Regions from separate parts of the Paenarthrobacter sp. GQ52 genome, predicted to be linked through region 4. Evidence: riboswitches for the same ligand, from Rfam matches in the RefSeq annotation. Region 4 holds a riboswitch; each other region holds the start of a gene.
What was found. Region 4 has a riboswitch for S-adenosylmethionine ahead of AC6CH8_RS17575 (DUF1737 domain-containing protein). Riboswitches for the same ligand answer to the same signal wherever they lie in the genome.
Positions count from the first base shown of each region.

Region 1: linked by a shared signal. The riboswitch ahead of metX (homoserine O-acetyltransferase MetX) and the one ahead of AC6CH8_RS17575 (DUF1737 domain-containing protein) in region 4 are both predicted to bind S-adenosylmethionine.
Region 2: linked by a shared signal. The riboswitch ahead of AC6CH8_RS06275 (aminotransferase class V-fold PLP-dependent enzyme) and the one ahead of AC6CH8_RS17575 (DUF1737 domain-containing protein) in region 4 are both predicted to bind S-adenosylmethionine.
Region 3: linked by a shared signal. The riboswitch ahead of AC6CH8_RS00810 (hypothetical protein) and the one ahead of AC6CH8_RS17575 (DUF1737 domain-containing protein) in region 4 are both predicted to bind S-adenosylmethionine.

Region 1 covers NZ_JCAXEJ010000001.1:623,530-627,510, reverse strand. Annotated here, with positions in the region: gene AC6CH8_RS02725 (winged helix DNA-binding domain-containing protein) at 1-886, shown strand, start outside; gene AC6CH8_RS02720 (hypothetical protein) at 949-1,398, shown strand; gene metX (homoserine O-acetyltransferase MetX) at 1,401-2,522, opposite strand; SAM riboswitch class IV at 2,538-2,654, opposite strand; gene AC6CH8_RS02710 (bifunctional o-acetylhomoserine/o-acetylserine sulfhydrylase) at 2,817-3,981, opposite strand, start outside.
Region 2 covers NZ_JCAXEJ010000003.1:162,745-166,725, forward strand. Annotated here, with positions in the region: gene rsgA (ribosome small subunit-dependent GTPase A) at 1-518, shown strand, start outside; gene hisN (histidinol-phosphatase) at 575-1,387, shown strand; SAM riboswitch class IV at 1,568-1,681, shown strand; gene AC6CH8_RS06275 (aminotransferase class V-fold PLP-dependent enzyme) at 1,714-3,123, shown strand; gene AC6CH8_RS06280 (class I SAM-dependent methyltransferase) at 3,200-3,981, shown strand, end outside.
Region 3 covers NZ_JCAXEJ010000001.1:173,197-177,177, forward strand. Annotated here, with positions in the region: gene AC6CH8_RS00800 (VIT1/CCC1 transporter family protein) at 47-1,213, opposite strand; gene AC6CH8_RS00805 (hypothetical protein) at 1,469-1,660, shown strand; gene AC6CH8_RS00810 (hypothetical protein) at 1,685-1,984, opposite strand; SAM riboswitch class IV at 2,001-2,120, opposite strand; gene AC6CH8_RS00815 (sodium:solute symporter family protein) at 2,596-3,981, opposite strand, start outside.
Region 4 covers NZ_JCAXEJ010000016.1:26,804-30,784, forward strand. Annotated here, with positions in the region: gene AC6CH8_RS17565 (NtaA/DmoA family FMN-dependent monooxygenase) at 1-1,009, opposite strand, end outside; gene AC6CH8_RS17570 (SulP family inorganic anion transporter) at 1,163-2,866, shown strand; SAM riboswitch class IV at 2,950-3,061, shown strand; gene AC6CH8_RS17575 (DUF1737 domain-containing protein) at 3,075-3,341, shown strand; gene AC6CH8_RS17580 (rhodanese-like domain-containing protein) at 3,338-3,748, shown strand; gene AC6CH8_RS17585 (O-succinylhomoserine sulfhydrylase) at 3,749-3,981, shown strand, end outside.

The DNA.
Region 1 (3,981 bases), on a different contig from region 4:
CTGGTTGATGGCGTTGTCCGCAGATCGCCTCCACCAAGGCAACAAAGGCATGTACCGGCAAACAGGAATCGATGAGGACTCTGCTGCCAAGAGCGGCCGAATCCTCGCCGCCGCTGTGGCCGATGGAGCGCACAAGACGCGCGAGGAACTGGCCGAAGTCCTGGGACAGTCCGGATTTCCCAGCAAGGGTCTGGGCTTCATCTACCACCTCATGCACGCGGAAATCAGCGGTGTCCTGGTCAGCGGCTCACTCGTCCGTTCTGCAGGCGGCGCCCTGAAACAAACGTATGCCCTGTTCGACGAACGGGTACCCGGTTCGGCTCTTAAGCCTCTGACCGCCGAAGGCCGCGAACAGGCTCTTGGACGGTTGGCACTCCGATACTTCACCAGCCGGGGGCCCGCCACGGTCAAGGACTGTGCGGCGTGGTCCGGGTTGACCATAAAAGACGTAAAGCGGGGAATCGAGGTGGCGGGTGACATGTCCCGCGGAAGCTTGGGGGCGGCGCAGTGTGATGGTTTCGACTTTTATCTGGCCTCCGAGGAAGCGGACGCTCTCGCGGGTGGCGACGATCCTTCGCCCGCCGAGGATCCCGGGCTTCCCCGCGTCGACCTCATCCAGTGCTACGACGAATACGTGATGGGCTACTCACAGTCCCGGCACTTCCTTGGTGGCACGGCGCCCTTCTTCCCCGAGGACAACGGACCCATGCACGTGGTCCTGCTGGACGGCAGATTGGCCGGATGGTGGCGCCATGGCTTCTCCGGCAGAACCTGCGAAGTGGACGTCCGAATGAACCGGCCCACCACCGCAAAAGAGCAGGAGGCCCTGCAGTCGGAGGTGGATCGCTACGGCCGGTTCCTGGGCATGCAGACCAAGCTGGCCTGAAGCAGCAGCCGTGGTTTTGCCGGCCAGGACTAAGCTGGGATGAGACCTAGGAGGCCTGCACTGTGAACAATCTGATCTTCTGGATCATCGTCTGCTCTTGGCTGATTCCACTCGGGATCCGCATGTACAACCGCTCCCGGGCGCGTCGGATCCAGGACAATAACTTCCGCGACCCCGGCTACCCTCAGCAGAATCTGCCCGGACCAGGGTATCCGCCACAGAATTACCCGCAGCAGAATTATCCAGGTCAGGGATACCCGACGCAGGGTTACCCAGGTCAGAATTACCCCGGGTACCCTTCCGAGCCGACCGTCATCCGCCCCGCGGATTCGACACCGCAGGCCGGGCCGCCGTCGAACCCTTCATCCCCGGCACCGTTCCCCTCAGCGGGCGCTTCGGAGCCGCAGGGATTCCGCGCCCGCAAGTTGGCGGAGCTGGACACGAAGTTCAGCAACGGCGAGATCGCCATGGAGGATTACATGAAGCAGCGCGGCGAAATCATGAACGGCTAGGGCTAGGCGAAGAATGATTCGCGGAGTTGTGCCGAGAGCTGGCCGATCTCAGTGAGGAAGCCATCGTGACCAATCGGAGCCTCAATGAGGTGGACCGGCACATCCCCAGGTAGCGCCGCGGCAAGTTCCCGCGACTGTGCCGGGAAGTAGAGCCTGTCGCTGTCCACCGCCGCCACGAAGAACTCAGCCGTAGCGCGCGACAACGCCTGTTCCAGCGGACCGCGGCCCCTGGCGACGTCGTGGGACATCAGGGCTTCGGTGATGGCGATGTAGCTGTTGGCATCAAAACGGCGGACCAGCTTCGTTCCCTGGTGGTCCAAATAGCTTTCCACCTGGTAGCGGCCACGCTCCCCCAACACCGCGGCAGCGAGTGGTGCCTCCTGGTGCTGGGCTTCCCTGCCGAAGCGGAAATCCAACTCCAAGGCTGAGCGGTAAGTGATGTGGGCGATGCGTCGGGCCAGTGCCAAGCCATGTTCGGGTGCAGTGCCGCCGTAATAGTCACCGTTTTTGAAGTTCGGGTCCTGCCTGATGGCCAAGGTTTGGGCTTGAGCAAAGGCAATCTGCTCGGCCGTACTGTAGGCGCCCACCGAAATTACGGCGCAGCGTTTGACCCTGTCGGGGAACGTAACAGCCCATTCAAGGGCCCTGGCGCCGCCCATGGAACCGCCCAACACGGCGTGCCAGGCATCGATTCCCAAGGCATCGGCGAGGCGCGCCTCAGCCTCCGTGCTGTCGCGCAGCGTGACCAACGGGAAACGTGAGCCCCAAGGACGTCCGTCCGGTGCTTCTGACGATGGGCCGGTGCTGCCATAACAACCGCCCACGATGTTGATGGAAATGACAAAAAACTTGTTGGTGTCGATGGTGGCACCCGGCCCAACGAGCTGCTCCCACCAACCTTCCTCGTCGGTGGCTCCACGGGCTACGTGAGTGCTGCCCGTGAGCGCATGCTGGATGAGGACGGCATTGGAGGCCTCGGCATTCAGCTGCCCCCAGGTCTCATAAGCGAGGACGACATCGGGGAGGAATCCGCCGGCCTCAAGTTCCAACGGCCCGATGCCGGCGTACTTGACGGTTCCGTCTTCTTCTCCGGATTTGGGAAGGGCTGTAGCAGTAATGGTCATTCCTTTGACACCTTAACCTCGCGCTTGCCCGTCGCCTTGCGTGCGAACAGGCCAGGTCTTCACCCGGGGCACCCCACCGCGTAGGAGGGTTGCCGGCCAGCAAGCCGGGGCTGTGTGCTGGCACTCATGACCTAATACCAAGAGTCTAGGAAATGCAGGGTGGTTCTGGCGAAGAATGTGACAACAGTGTGACGGTTTAGGGCGTCTTCGTTCACGAACGAGCACCCGGAACTGCCGCCCGGCGAATAATCGTCGACGCGGGCGGCAGCCGGACTGAGACTCTAAGCCGCGGCGTTAGGCGCCCTTGGCGGCCCGGAAGCCCGCTTCGAGGTCGGCGATGATGTCATCAACGTGCTCGATGCCCACGGACAAGCGCACGAGGCCGGGGTTGACGCCGGCGGCGACCTGCTGCTCCACCGTCAATTGGCTGTGTGTAGTCGACGCCGGGTGGATGACCAGCGAGCGGACATCACCGATGTTGGCAACGTGCGAGTGCAACTCCAGGCCGTCCACGAAGCGCTTGCCGGCTTCGACGCCGCCCTTGATGTTGAAGGCAACGATGGCGCCCGTGCCCTTGGGTCCGTACTTCCGGCCGCGGTCGTACCACGGGCTGGACGGCAGGCCCGCATAGGCGACCGATTCGACGTCGTCGTGGTTTTCAAGCCATTCGGCCACCTTGGTGGCGTTGGCAACATGGCGTTCCACGCGCAGGCTCAAGGTCTCCAGGCCCTGGGCAATGAGGAAGGCGTTGAACGGGGACACGGCAGAGCCGAGATCGCGAAGCAACTGGACTCGGGCCTTGAGGATGTAGGAGAGGTTCGCGCCCAGTGCACCGTCCTTGCCGAGGTCCCGGGCGTAGACCAGACCGTTGTAGCTGGGGTCCGGGGTATTGAAGCCAGGGAAGCGGTCCGGGTCCTTGCCGAAGTCGAAGTTGCCGGAGTCCACAATCACACCGGCGATTGCCGAACCGTGACCACCCAGGTACTTGGTCGCGGAATGGACCACGATGTCCGCTCCCCACTCGATGGGACGGATGAGGTAAGGCGTGGACAGGGTGTTGTCCACAATAAGGGGAACGCCGGCCGCGTGTGCGGTGCGGGCGATGCCCTCGATGTCAAGGACATCCTGGCGCGGGTTGGAGACGACCTCGCCGAAGAACAGCTTGGTGTTCGGCCGTACGGCGTCACGCCACTGGTCCAGATTGTCCGGGTCCTCGACGAACGTGACCGAAATGCCGAACTTCTTCAGCGTGTGCGCCAGCAGGTTGTATGTGCCGCCATACAGGCTGGGGCTCGCTACGATGTGGTCGCCCGCCTCGGCGATATTCAGGATGGCGAACGTCTCCGCAGCCTGTCCGGAGCTGAGCAAGAGGGCACCCAGGCCACCCTCAAGGCTCGCAACCCGCTGCTCCACTGCATCCTGCGTCGGGTTGCCGATTCGGGTGTAGATGGGAGCGAGC
Region 2 (3,981 bases), on a different contig from region 4:
GTTCCGATGACGGACTATCAGCCCGGCTGGACAAGGTCGCCGTATCCCAACTCCGCTCGCACTTGGGTGGAAAAGTCACCGTCATGCTCGGTCACTCCGGCGTTGGCAAATCCACCATGGTCAACGCGCTGACAGGCGCAGAGCGCGCCACTGGAGGCGTCAACGCGGTTACGGGCCGTGGCAGGCACACATCATCCTCGGCTTTGGCGTTGAAGCTGGACGATGCACCGTCCGGCAGCTGGATCATCGATACTCCCGGAATCCGCTCCTTCGGCTTGGCGCATGTGGATCCGGACCGGATACTGCACTCGTTCCCGGACCTTGAGCCCGGCACCGAGACCTGCGACCGCGGCTGCAAGCACGGTGCCACAGCCACCAATTGCGGGCTGGATGCATGGGTGAACGATGGCCATGCCGGGCCATCGGGAGTGGCCCGGTTGGCCTCCTTGCGCCGCTTGCTGGGTGCAGACCCAAGGCTCGAAGCGAAAGAGACCAAGGAACTGGGCACCGTCAACTGATTCGTTGTCTGCTTCACGTCCCCAATGCAGCGAACGATTCAGGATAGTTTGGTGGCATGACCCATCCCGTTTCCACCTACAACGATGACCTGCGCCTGGCCCACGTCCTCGCCGATTCAGTCGACGCCCAGACCATGGATCGCTTCAAGGCACTGGACCTGCAGATCGAAACCAAGCCCGACCTCACACCTGTCACTGACGCTGACAAGGCCGCAGAGGAAGCAATCCGCGGTCAACTGTCCCGCTCCCGTCCGCGGGACGCGGTCCTGGGCGAGGAGTTCGGCAGCAGCGGTCACGGTTCACGTCGCTGGATCATAGACCCCATCGACGGGACCAAGAACTTTGTCCGTGGTGTCCCGGTGTGGGCAACGTTGATCGCCCTCGTGGATGAGGGGGAACCTGTGGTGGGCGTAGTCAGTGCGCCTGCGCTGGGCAAGCGATGGTGGGCTGCGAAGGACATGGGCGCCTACATGGGCCGCTCCCTGGCCTCGGCAACGCGGCTCAAGGTGTCCAACGTTTCCCGCCTGGCTGACGCCTCCATGTCATATTCCAGCCTTTCGGGGTGGAAGGAACGCGGCAACCTGGATGAATTCCTGGGGCTGACGGAAGACATCTGGCGGACACGCGCCTATGGTGATTTCTGGTCGTATTGCCTCGTGGCCGAGGGGGCAGTGGATATCGCTTGCGAGCCTGAACTGAACCTCTACGACATGGCAGCACTCGTCCCGATCGTCACCGAGGCAGGCGGCCGTTTCACATCCTTGGAAGGCGAAGACGGTCCGTTTGGCGGTAACGCCCTGGCCACCAACTCGATCCTGCACTCCGAGGTCCTCAAGCGCCTCAACCCCGGATTGGACGACCTTCTCTAAACTTATCCACGCCTGGCCACCCAGCGGCAGGCGGAATTTTCGACGGCGGATGGCCCCCGCAGGGGGTCTCCGCCGTTTTTTATTCGGCGAAGAAGGGATTTCGCATTCGACGTAACAAAGGGCTTAACAAAAGGAAGCGGCTTTGGAAGCCTCCCCGGACGTGCCTTAGCCTTTTTTACAGGTCACGAGTGCCAGCGCTAAACCCCGGTTTGCTGGCCGGCAACCCTCCATTCGCGGTGGGGTGCCCCGGGTGACGACCCGGCCGGTCCGGAACGGATGCGGCAAGCGCGGATCCCCCTATGGGGGTCCCTCTTGAGTGAGGTTCCATGAGCACTGTCACGTTCAACTCCACCACCATTCCGTCCTTTGTTGAAGAATCCACAGCGGAGACGATAACCGCTCTGCGTCCGCTTGCCGCGGTCACTGGCGCTGAGCTTCAGGCTCCCCTGATTCAGGGTGGCCACGTCCGCTACGCAAACTTGGACTACGGCGCATCGGCCCCGGCCCTGACCATCGTTTCGGCCTACCTCAACGAGGTCCTGCCCTACTACGCCAGCGTTCACCGGGGCGCCGGGTACGCCTCCCAAATCAGCACGTCGGTGTACGAGAACTCGCGGAACATCGTCCGTGATTTCGTCGGCGGGCGTGCCGATGACTCAGTGATCTTCACACGGAACACCACTGACTCGTTGAACCTCCTGGCCGGATGCCTCCCGCAGGTGGATGGCCAATTTGCGGGCGAGGTCCTGTACTTGGACATCGAGCACCACGCCAACTTGCTTCCGTGGCAGGGAGTCCCCCACCGCAGCGTCGTCGCGGCACCAACCCTGGCCGAAACGGTGGACAAGCTCGAGGCCGAACTTGCCCAGGGCGGGGTCAGCCTGCTGGCTGTTACCGGCGCCTCGAACGTGACGGGGGAAATTCTTCCCATCGCCCGCCTTGCTTCGCTTGCCCACGAACACGGCGCAAGGATCGTGGTGGACGCTGCGCAGCTCGCACCTCATCGCCGGATCAACATCACCGAGGCGGACGTCGACTACATCGTCTTCTCCGGACACAAGCTTTATGCCCCCTTCGGCGCGGGTGTCGTGGTGGGTCGTCCGGACTGGCTCGACGCCGGCATACCGCACCTGGCCGGAGGCGGCGCGGTACGTGAAGCGCGCCTGGACTCAGTGAGCTGGGCCGCGGGCCCGGCGCGCCACGAGGGCGGCTCCCCCAACGTGCTGGGCGCCGCGACACTTGCCCGCGCCACCCAAGTCCTCGCAGGGCTCGATCAGGACGCGTGGCATGCCCACGAGTCCGCCATCCGCTCGTACCTGGTGCAGGGCCTGGAGGCCATCGATGGCGTGACCGTCCACAAGATCTTCGCTGACTCCCTGGACACCATCGGTGTGGTCAACTTCTCCGTAGAAGGATTCGACGCCGGGCTGGTTGCGGCTTACCTGGCGGCCGAGCACGGGGTTGGCCTCCGTGATGGCCGGTTCTGCGCCCACCCGCTCCTCAAACGCCTCGGGCTCCCCTCCGGATCCCTGCGCGCCAGCTTCGGCGTCGGCTCCCGGTTGGAGGACGCCACCAGGCTGCTCGCAGGCATCGAAGGACTCAAGCGCGACGGACTGGGATGGGACTACGTGGTGGACGAGGGCCGTTGGGTTCCTGCAAATGACCATCGCAGCTACCCCGAATGGGCCCCGAACACTCCCGGCACTGCGGGCGCAGCTCCCTGCACTGTTGACTAGGAACACTGCGGACCAGGAACACTGCGGTAAATTCATAGGGTACTTTTAGCGACCCTGTGAAGGAGCTTTCGTGGCCCTGCGTTCACCGGCTGCCTCCAGCGGACAGCCACGTACTCCCGGACCAGCCGGGCCGCGTGGTCCAAGGCTGCATGCTTCCCGCCGGCATGAACTCGGTCAGAGCTTCCAGGACGGCGGCGAACACTATGACCGCGTGCGACCCGGCTACCCCGCCGATTCCGTGGACTGGCTGGTTCCTCCGGGGGCAAGGTCAGCGGCGGACCTCGGAGCCGGCACAGGAAAGTTCACGGCACTCCTCGTAGAACGCGGCTTGGCGGTTACCGCGGTCGATCCTTCCACGGACATGTTGGAGCAATTGCGAAAAGCCTACCCCCACGTCAGTGCGCTGGAGGGAACGGCCGAGGCAACTGGACTGACGGACTCAGCATTCGACGTCGTCAGCGTTGCCCAGGCCTGGCACTGGTGCGAGCCCCTCGCAGCGAGCACGGAGATCGCCCGGATCCTGCGGCCTCATGGGATCTTGGGACTGATCTGGAATCAACTGGACACTTCAATCCCGTGGGTTCACCGCCTTTCACGCATCATGCATGCAGGCGATGTCCACAAGCCCGGATTCCGGCCAGTCATCGGCCCGGAGTTTGAAGGTTTGGAAAGTCATCTGACCCGGTGGGAGGATGCCCTGACGCCGGAGGACATCATGGAACTGACCAAGTCGCGCAGCTACTACCTCCGCGCCAACGACGCCACCCGTGCGAAGGTCATGGGCAACCTGGAGTGGTACCTCTACGACCACCTCGGCCATGTCCCTGGTGAAACCATCGGGTTGCCCTACATGACGCA
Region 3 (3,981 bases), on a different contig from region 4:
CGGAGGACGAACCAACATTACGGTCTCCGGACCGAGCCGTCCAAACTTAGACGATCGCTGCTCCGAACGCCAAGCCCAGACCATACGTGGCCGCCGCCGCACCCAGGCCGATGGCAAGCTGCCGGAGTCCGCGGCTCAGCGGCGAGGTTCCGGACAACAAGCCGACGACGGCGCCGGTAGCCAGGAGCGCGATACCCACCAGAACGCCGGCAACCAGCAAGGCGGCGATGCCCGTCATGCCGAAAATGAACGGCAGGATGGGCACAATGGCGCCCGAAGCGAAGAAGCAGAAGCTGGACATCGCTGCACCCCACGCCGAACCGACGGATTCATGATCGTCAGTGGGTGGCTTCTCCGGCTGCAAGGAAAGGCTGGGATCGCAGTCGCAGCTGAACAATCCCATGCGCTCGGCAGCACGATGCTCCGCGGCTTCACGCGTCATGCCACGGGCCAAGTACACCAGGACCAACTCGTTGTGCTCGATGTCCAAGGACGGTGCCGCGGTCAGAGTGGCCTGCGTGGGCAGGGTTGCGTTAAGGAGCTCCCGCTGCGAGCGGACCGAGACGTATTCGCCCGCACCCATGGAGAGGGCCCCGGCGAGGAGACCCGCGACGCCACTCATGAGCACCACGGGGCTGGGCACGCCGGTTGCGGCCATGCCCATGACCAGGGAAAGGTTGCTGACCAGGCCGTCGTTGGCGCCGAAAACGGCCGCGCGGAAGGTTCCGGAGAGCCGGTTGCGTCCGCGTGTGGCCAAGCCGCGGACTACTTCTTCGTGGATTTGTTCATCGGCCACCATGGCAGGCGTCGCGGCAGGTTCGGTGCCGTACGGGGAACGGCCTTCGGCGCGCTGTGCCAGAGCGAGGACGAACACTGAACCGAAGTTGCGGGCCAGGAAGCCCAGGAACTGGCTGCGGGTGGAAGCTGCCTTGGGCATACCGGCATGCTCGCCAAGGAGCTTGAGCCAGTGGGCTTCGTGCCTGCCTTCGGCTTCGGCCAGGGCGAGCAGGATTTGGCGTTCTTCGCCGTGACGTCGCTGGGCCAGTTCGCGGTAGACGGCGGCCTCGGCACGCTCATCGGCGAGGTACTGCCGCCACCGGCGAATGTCCGCGTGCGAGGGCGGCGCGGGTTGCGTGCTGGCGTTTTCGGCGGTTGCTGATTCGGGGGTGGGGTCCGGAGCGGAGCTCGACGAACTGTGGGATTCCTGGTGCATCTGCACTTTGTCTCCTGTGCTGGTTGGGGTAGTTGCGGCCCCATTGCACGCCCCACACTACCGCTTATCCGCGCGGATTTTTGGCTGGTATTCCTTAACTGGAATGTTCGGTGCACCGTAATTTCCTTGACCCTCGACGGTGCCGGTGCTCAGATGGAAGGACAGGGGCGGGGCCCTTCCGCCACTGGATTCCTGCATTCGGGTCAACGGGCTGAACCGCCCACCAGAACAGGCCCACGAGACGGAGGTTGCACCATGAACACCACCGAATCACACGCCAACTACCCGGAACGGACAACCATTGAGTCCGACCCGGCCTACGACTACGCCGAAGACCAGGAAGTGGACGAACCCTGGGTAGGGGAAGTGGACGCCCCCGAGGACGACGAACGCGTTGTCCCCATAGATGAAACCGAAGAGTTCCGCGAAGAAGACGAGGAAGCTTAGGCCTGGTCCCTGTGCCCTAGAGCCCTAGTGCCCTAGTGTGAAGTGACGTTGGACGCCCGCCCGTTTTCCGACGGCCGCAACAGTCACCGTTAGTGTCGTGGACGACTCACACCAGTGCGTCGGCCGGACGGCCTGGGCCAACGCCTGCGCGATGAGCTGCGGTTGGGCATGTCTGAACTGCTCGGTTCCAGCCTTGGCAGTGATGGTCACCGTGCCCAGGAAGAGGTCGACGGCGGGGATCACCGCGACCGTGGGGGTGGCCGTTCCGGCCGGGGTACTGGGTGCTGTTGTGTTTACCGGGGTGGTATCGCCTTGGTACGGCAAGGGACTGCTCCTTGGGGGAGTGCTCTTGCCCGCTCGGTTGTCTCTGGTCCGGGACGGGCCGCTTCCTCATCCGAACCACCCGTGAACATGGGGTTGGTGTGTGGCCAGTCGGAGCTTGGCACCACATCTCTTGAAGCTGGGACCACCCTACCGCATTGGTGTTCGGCCACCCGTTGTGGGGTGGGGGTGTCTTGTGGGGCCTGCTTTGCGCGCTTTGGGGTGGTTTTGGCGTGTAGAGCGGGCCTTGCAACGGGTGGGGGTGTGTTGTGGGGCCCGGTTGTGTTGTGGGGCCTGCTTTGCGCGCTTTGGGGTGGTTTTGGCGTGTAGAGCGGGCCTTCCAAGGGGTGGGGTGTGTTGTGGGGCCTGCTTGTGTTGTGGGGCCTGGTTTGCGCTCTTTGGGGTGGTTTTGGGGTGTAGATCGGGCCTTCCAAGGGGTGGGGGTGTCTTGTGGGGCCTGCTTTGCGCGCTTTGGGGTGGTTTTGGCGTGTAGAGCGGGCCTTCCAACGCATGCTTCCCGGGCATAGCGCAACGGCGGCGCCGCCCCGAAAAGGGGAGGCGCCGCCGTCGAACTTTACTTGTTTCCCGAACCTTGCCTGGTTCTTTGTGCCCGCCTAGGAAGCGGGGGTAGTGAGCTCTTCCTCGGCCACGCGGGTACCGGCAACGCGATCCGTCCAGGCCTTCATGACTGCCGGATCCGTGGGCTTGCTGGCAAGTGAGACCACTATGTACACCAAAGCCGAGGCGATCAAACCGAAGTAGATGGGCTCGTTGGCGTAGATGCCATCGAGGGGAACTTCGGCGTTGATCTCAAGGACGATCATGGTTCCGAGGGTTACCACCGAACCGGCCGCCATGGACCATGCTGCGGCGATGCCCGTTCCACGCTTCCACACCAAGCCGCCAATGATGGCCACGAGGAGGCCGCCAACCAGGATGTCGTAGGCAATGGTTAGTGCGGCCACCACATCCTTGGTGGAGATGGCGATGATGATTGCAACGATCCCCAGGCCGAGTACCCAGTAACGGTTGGCCTTGACGTCGTGCTCAGGGTTATCGGAGTCGGAGGTGTCCACCTTCTTGCCAAACCAGCTGGCAACGAAAGGCATTACGTCTGCGCGGGCAACGGTTGCAGCAGCAATCAGTGCGCCTGACGCCGTGGACATCATTGCGGCCACAGCTGCAGCAAGAACCAAGCCGCCGATGCCAATGGGCAGGAGTCGGGTAGCGACCTCTGCGTAGACGTCGTCCTTGGCGGCGATTTCGATGCCGGAGAGGGCGACGCTGGCAGCCATGCCGATCAGGGCACCCGCGAAGCCGTAGAGGATGCAGTAGACGCCGGCGGTAGCGCCGCCCCAGCGGGCAACTGTGGGGTTCTTGGCGGTGAACACGCGCTGCCAGATGTCCTGACCGATGAGGAGGCCAAGGGTGTACACGACGAAATAGGTGATGATCGTCTGGAGGCCGATGCCGCCGATGTCGAAGAAGCTCTCATCGACGCGGGCTCGGATGCCGTCGAGGCCACCCGCGGCGTTCAGGGCGAAGGGGAGCATGAGGAAGAAGATTCCCACGGTCTTGATGACGAACTGGACCTGGTCGGCCAAGGTGATGGACCACATGCCGCCAATGGTGGAGTAGACCAGCACGATCGCGCCGCCGATGGCGATCGCGAGCCAACGCTCCCAGCCGAAGAGGACCACGAAGATGGTGGCGTAGGCACCGGTGGACGTGGCACACAGCATCAGCGTGTAGGCCAACATGACGATGCCCGAGGTCTGGGTTGCCGTGCTGCCATAGCGGAGGGTCAGCATCTGCGAGACCGTGTAGATCTTGAGCTTTTGGATGGTTCCGGCGAAGAGCAGGCTGAGCAGTAGCACGCCTGAACCGATGGCCACAACCAGCCACATGCCGGAGATACCGAACTTGTAACCGAGGCCGACGCCGCCCACGGTGGATGCGCCACCGAGGACCACTGCGGCCATGGTGCCGGTGTAAAGGAA
Region 4 (3,981 bases):
CGGGCAGCGGAGCGTCGAGGTCGAACTGTTTGAAGTCGATCACTGAAAGGTAGGAGATGGAGTTGAGTTGGCTGTCGATGTCGCGTTGGGTGAGTTCACGCCTCTGTGCCCGCAACTCCTCTGCTTCTGCCGTGGAACCAACAATGGTGGGCTTCAGGACGAAAAGAACCTTGACGTCGTCGGGATTGCGGCCTGCTTTTGCAGCTTCCGCGCGGATGGAATCCCGGTAGGACTTCATCCCGTCAACGCCGCGTGCCAAGGCAATGGCCACGTCGGCATGCCCACCTGCGAAGGCCTTACCGCGCGGCGACGCACCAGCTTGCACCAGAACGGGTTCTTCCGGCAAAGGCGCAGTGTTCAGCGGACCCCTGACCTTGAAGAATTCGCCTTCGTGGTTAATGGGGTGCACCTTGCTGTGGTCCGCGAACACCCCCGCCTCAACGTCCTCAAGCACGGCGCCGGGTTCCCAACTCCGCCAGAGCCGCCTGACGACGTCGACGAATTCCTCCGCTTTCTCGTAACGGAGGTCGTGTTCGATCTGCTGGTCCAGCCCATAATTCTGCGCGGCGAGGTCGCTGCCGGACGTGACTACGTTCCAGCCGAGCTGCCCTTCTGAGAAGTGTTGCAGCGTGGCCAGGAGCCGGGCGGCAGTGAAGGGCGGGTAGAAGGAAGCGCTGACCGTCGGGACGATCCCTAAATGCTCAGTGGCCGAGAGAAGGTACGGGACCAGCGCCAGCGGATCATGCTTCGGAGCGAACGACGCGTGCGCCAGGGAGACCTCGGCCGTGCCGCCGTAAGTATCCGGGACGGTGAGGGAATCCTCGATGATGAACAGGTCCAACCCGGATTGCTCAAAGGCCCGGACAGCCTCCTGGTACAGGGCGGGTTTCTTCCAGTCATAGCCCAGGCTGTAGCCGGGAGTCCCCCAGCCCTGGACACCAAAACCGTGTCCCACGAACCATCCAAAGTGCAGCATGGGCTTGAGTGTAGAACTGCTCTGTCCGTTCACCGCGACCTGATTTCATGCGAAGTTACAGGGGGTCGTACTGCGTCAATTATGCTCCCGGGGCGTCACATTTGGGCGGGCCTCATGAAGGTTTGGATTTCCACATACGACGACCGCCTTGTTCCGCAAACAGCATGGGTCAGGAATGATCGCTGTATGAGTTCACCCGCCCGTTCTTCCCCCAAGTCTTCCGCCAAGGACCGGCTTTCGGGCGTCTGGGCGCTCAAGGGCTACAAACGCGAATGGCTCCGGCACGACGTCGTGGCAGGTGCTGCCCTCTTCGCCCTGCTGGTACCCGCCGGTATGGCCTATGCGCAGGCGGCCGGCCTTCCACCGGTCACCGGTCTCTATGCCACTGTGGTCCCGCTGCTGGTTTATGCGATCGTCGGGCCTTCCCGCATCCTGGTCCTCGGCCCCGATTCTTCCCTCGCCCCCATGATTGCCGCGGCAATCGTGCCGCTGGCAGCGGGTAGCAGCGAAAAGTCGGTAGCGCTCGCCGGACTCCTGGCCGTGTTAATTGGGGTGATCATGCTGGCCGGGTCGGCCCTCAAACTCGGGACCATCACAGGACTGCTCTCCAAACCCATCAGGCTCGGATACCTGAACGGGATCGCTTTGCTGGTGGCCCTTTCGCAGCTGCCGGCATTCCTGGGGATAGAGGCCGACGGCGACATCTGGCAAAAGCTTGCGAAGGTCACCACCGGGGTGCTGGGCGGCGAGGTCAACATCACCGCGCTGCTGCTGGGCGTGGGTTCGCTGGCGCTGATCTGGATTCCCCGGCTGCTGAAGTGGAAAGTGCCGGGTGTGCTGCTGGCGGTGGTCGGCTCGTGCGTCGCAACGGCCGTTTGGAGCCTCAACGACGACGTCAAGGTCACCGGAGTCCTGCCGCAGGGCCTCCCGATGCCCGCGCTCGGCGGCATTGGCTGGGCGGACGCACTCACGCTGCTTCCCGCTGCGGCAGGGATCGCCCTCATGGCCTTCGCGGACACCGGCGTCCTGTCCCAAACATTGGCAGCCAAGGAAGGCAAGAAGGTTTCCGGCAACAGGGAAATGGCAGCACTTGGGGCAGCCAATGCTGCCACGGGCCTGCTGGGCGGATTCCCCATCTCCGGCAGTACATCGAGGACCCCTGTGGCTGTGGACGCTGGTGCCAAGTCCCAGATGACCGGCGTGGTGGGTTCGGTACTGGTGCTTGCTTTCATGCTGCTGGCTCCAGGGGTGACCGAGTACCTTCCGTCCGCCACCTTGGCCGCCGTCGTGATTGCCGCAGCGATAGCCCTGGCGGACCCGGCCGGCGTCCGGCGCCTGTTGAGCCTGAGCCGGAGCGAATCCGTGGTGATGTTGGCTGCATTCCTGGGCGTCCTTACAGTGGGTGTGCTCCAGGGAATCGTGGTGGCCATAGCATTGGCGCTCTTGGACTTCGTGCGGCGGGCCTGGGATCCATACCGAACAGAACTCGGTGCCGAAGAAGGGCTCCCTGGGTACCACGATCTTGAACGACACCCCAACGGCGCACGCATCCCCGGGCTCCTGATCCTCCGTTTCGATGCACCGCTGTTCTTCGGCAACGGGCAGGTTCTTGCAAGCTTTGTCCGGGAACAACTGGACGAAGCTTCGGATAATATCTCCCACGTCATCCTGGCGGCGGAACCCATCACAGGCATCGACACCACGGCCCTGGACGACCTCGTCACGCTGGATGAATGGTTGGCCCGTCACGGCGTGGATCTGGTGTTCGCCGAACTCAAAGGTCCTGTGAAGGACAAGCTGATCCGCCTCGGAACGGCAGCCCGTTTCACGCCGGACCACTTCTTTCCTACAGTCGGCGCCGCCGTCCGCACGCTCAGGGACGAAGAGTGAAACGGCCGCCGATTACGCAACATGACGGCCGCCCCACCACTCGCAAGTGCGGCCGGATGCCCGTGGATGTTACGTTTTTCTTGAGTAATGAGTACCAGCGCAAAGCCCTGACTTGCTGGTCGGCAACCCTCTCTCCGGCGGGGTGCCTCAGGTGACTACTCGGCGTATCGACAATTCGTACTGCAAGCGTGACTGAGGAGCACCAGCTATGCCTGAACCCACTGAAGAAAAACTCTCCTACCGCCTGGTGACAGGCCCGGACACCCGCGACTTCTGCGAGCGCATCCACAATGCCCTCGCCGAAGGTTACGTCCTCCACGGGAGCCCGGCAGCTACGTTCAACGGCACGGACGTCATCGTTGCCCAAGCCGTTGTCCTGCCGACCGCGATCGCCACAGCGGATGCCGCAGTGGCCAATGCCGTTGACCAGTTGGAGAACTACGACGACGAAGAAGCGTTCGAGGGCCACGCATGAGCTACGCAGGTGACCTGACCCCGCACGACGCGTGGGCCAAACTTCAAGACGGTGCCATCCTGGTTGACGTCCGGACCGAGGGCGAATGGGCCCACATTGGAATCCCTGACACCAAAGCTACCGAGAACGACCCCCTGTTCATCCAGTGGAACTTGGCCGGCGGAATTCCGAACTCCCGCTTTATTGAAGACCTTCAGCAACAGGCTCCCGAGGACGACGGCGTTGAGCTCGTTTTCCTATGCCGTTCCGGGCAACGCTCCATCTCGGCGGCCATCGCCGCAACCCAGGCCGGCTTCACTGCCTACAACGTCCTGGAGGGCTTCGAAGGCGAACCGGACCGCTACGGTGAGCGCACCGTCAATGGTTGGAAGAACCGTGGCCTGCCGACGAATCTGGGGACCGAGTAAGTGACTTTTAATCCCGACGCCGCCGGCTGGAGCCCTGACACCCAGGCCGTCCGCGGTGGCCTTGACCGCACCAATTTCCAGGAAACGTCCGAACCCGTTTTCCTGAACTCCGGTTTCGTCTACGAATCCGCTGCCGCCGCCGAACGTGCCTTCACCGGCGAGGACGAACGATTCGTCTACTCCCGTTACGGCAACCCGTCCGTGGCCACGTTCCAGGAGCGGCTGCGGCTGCT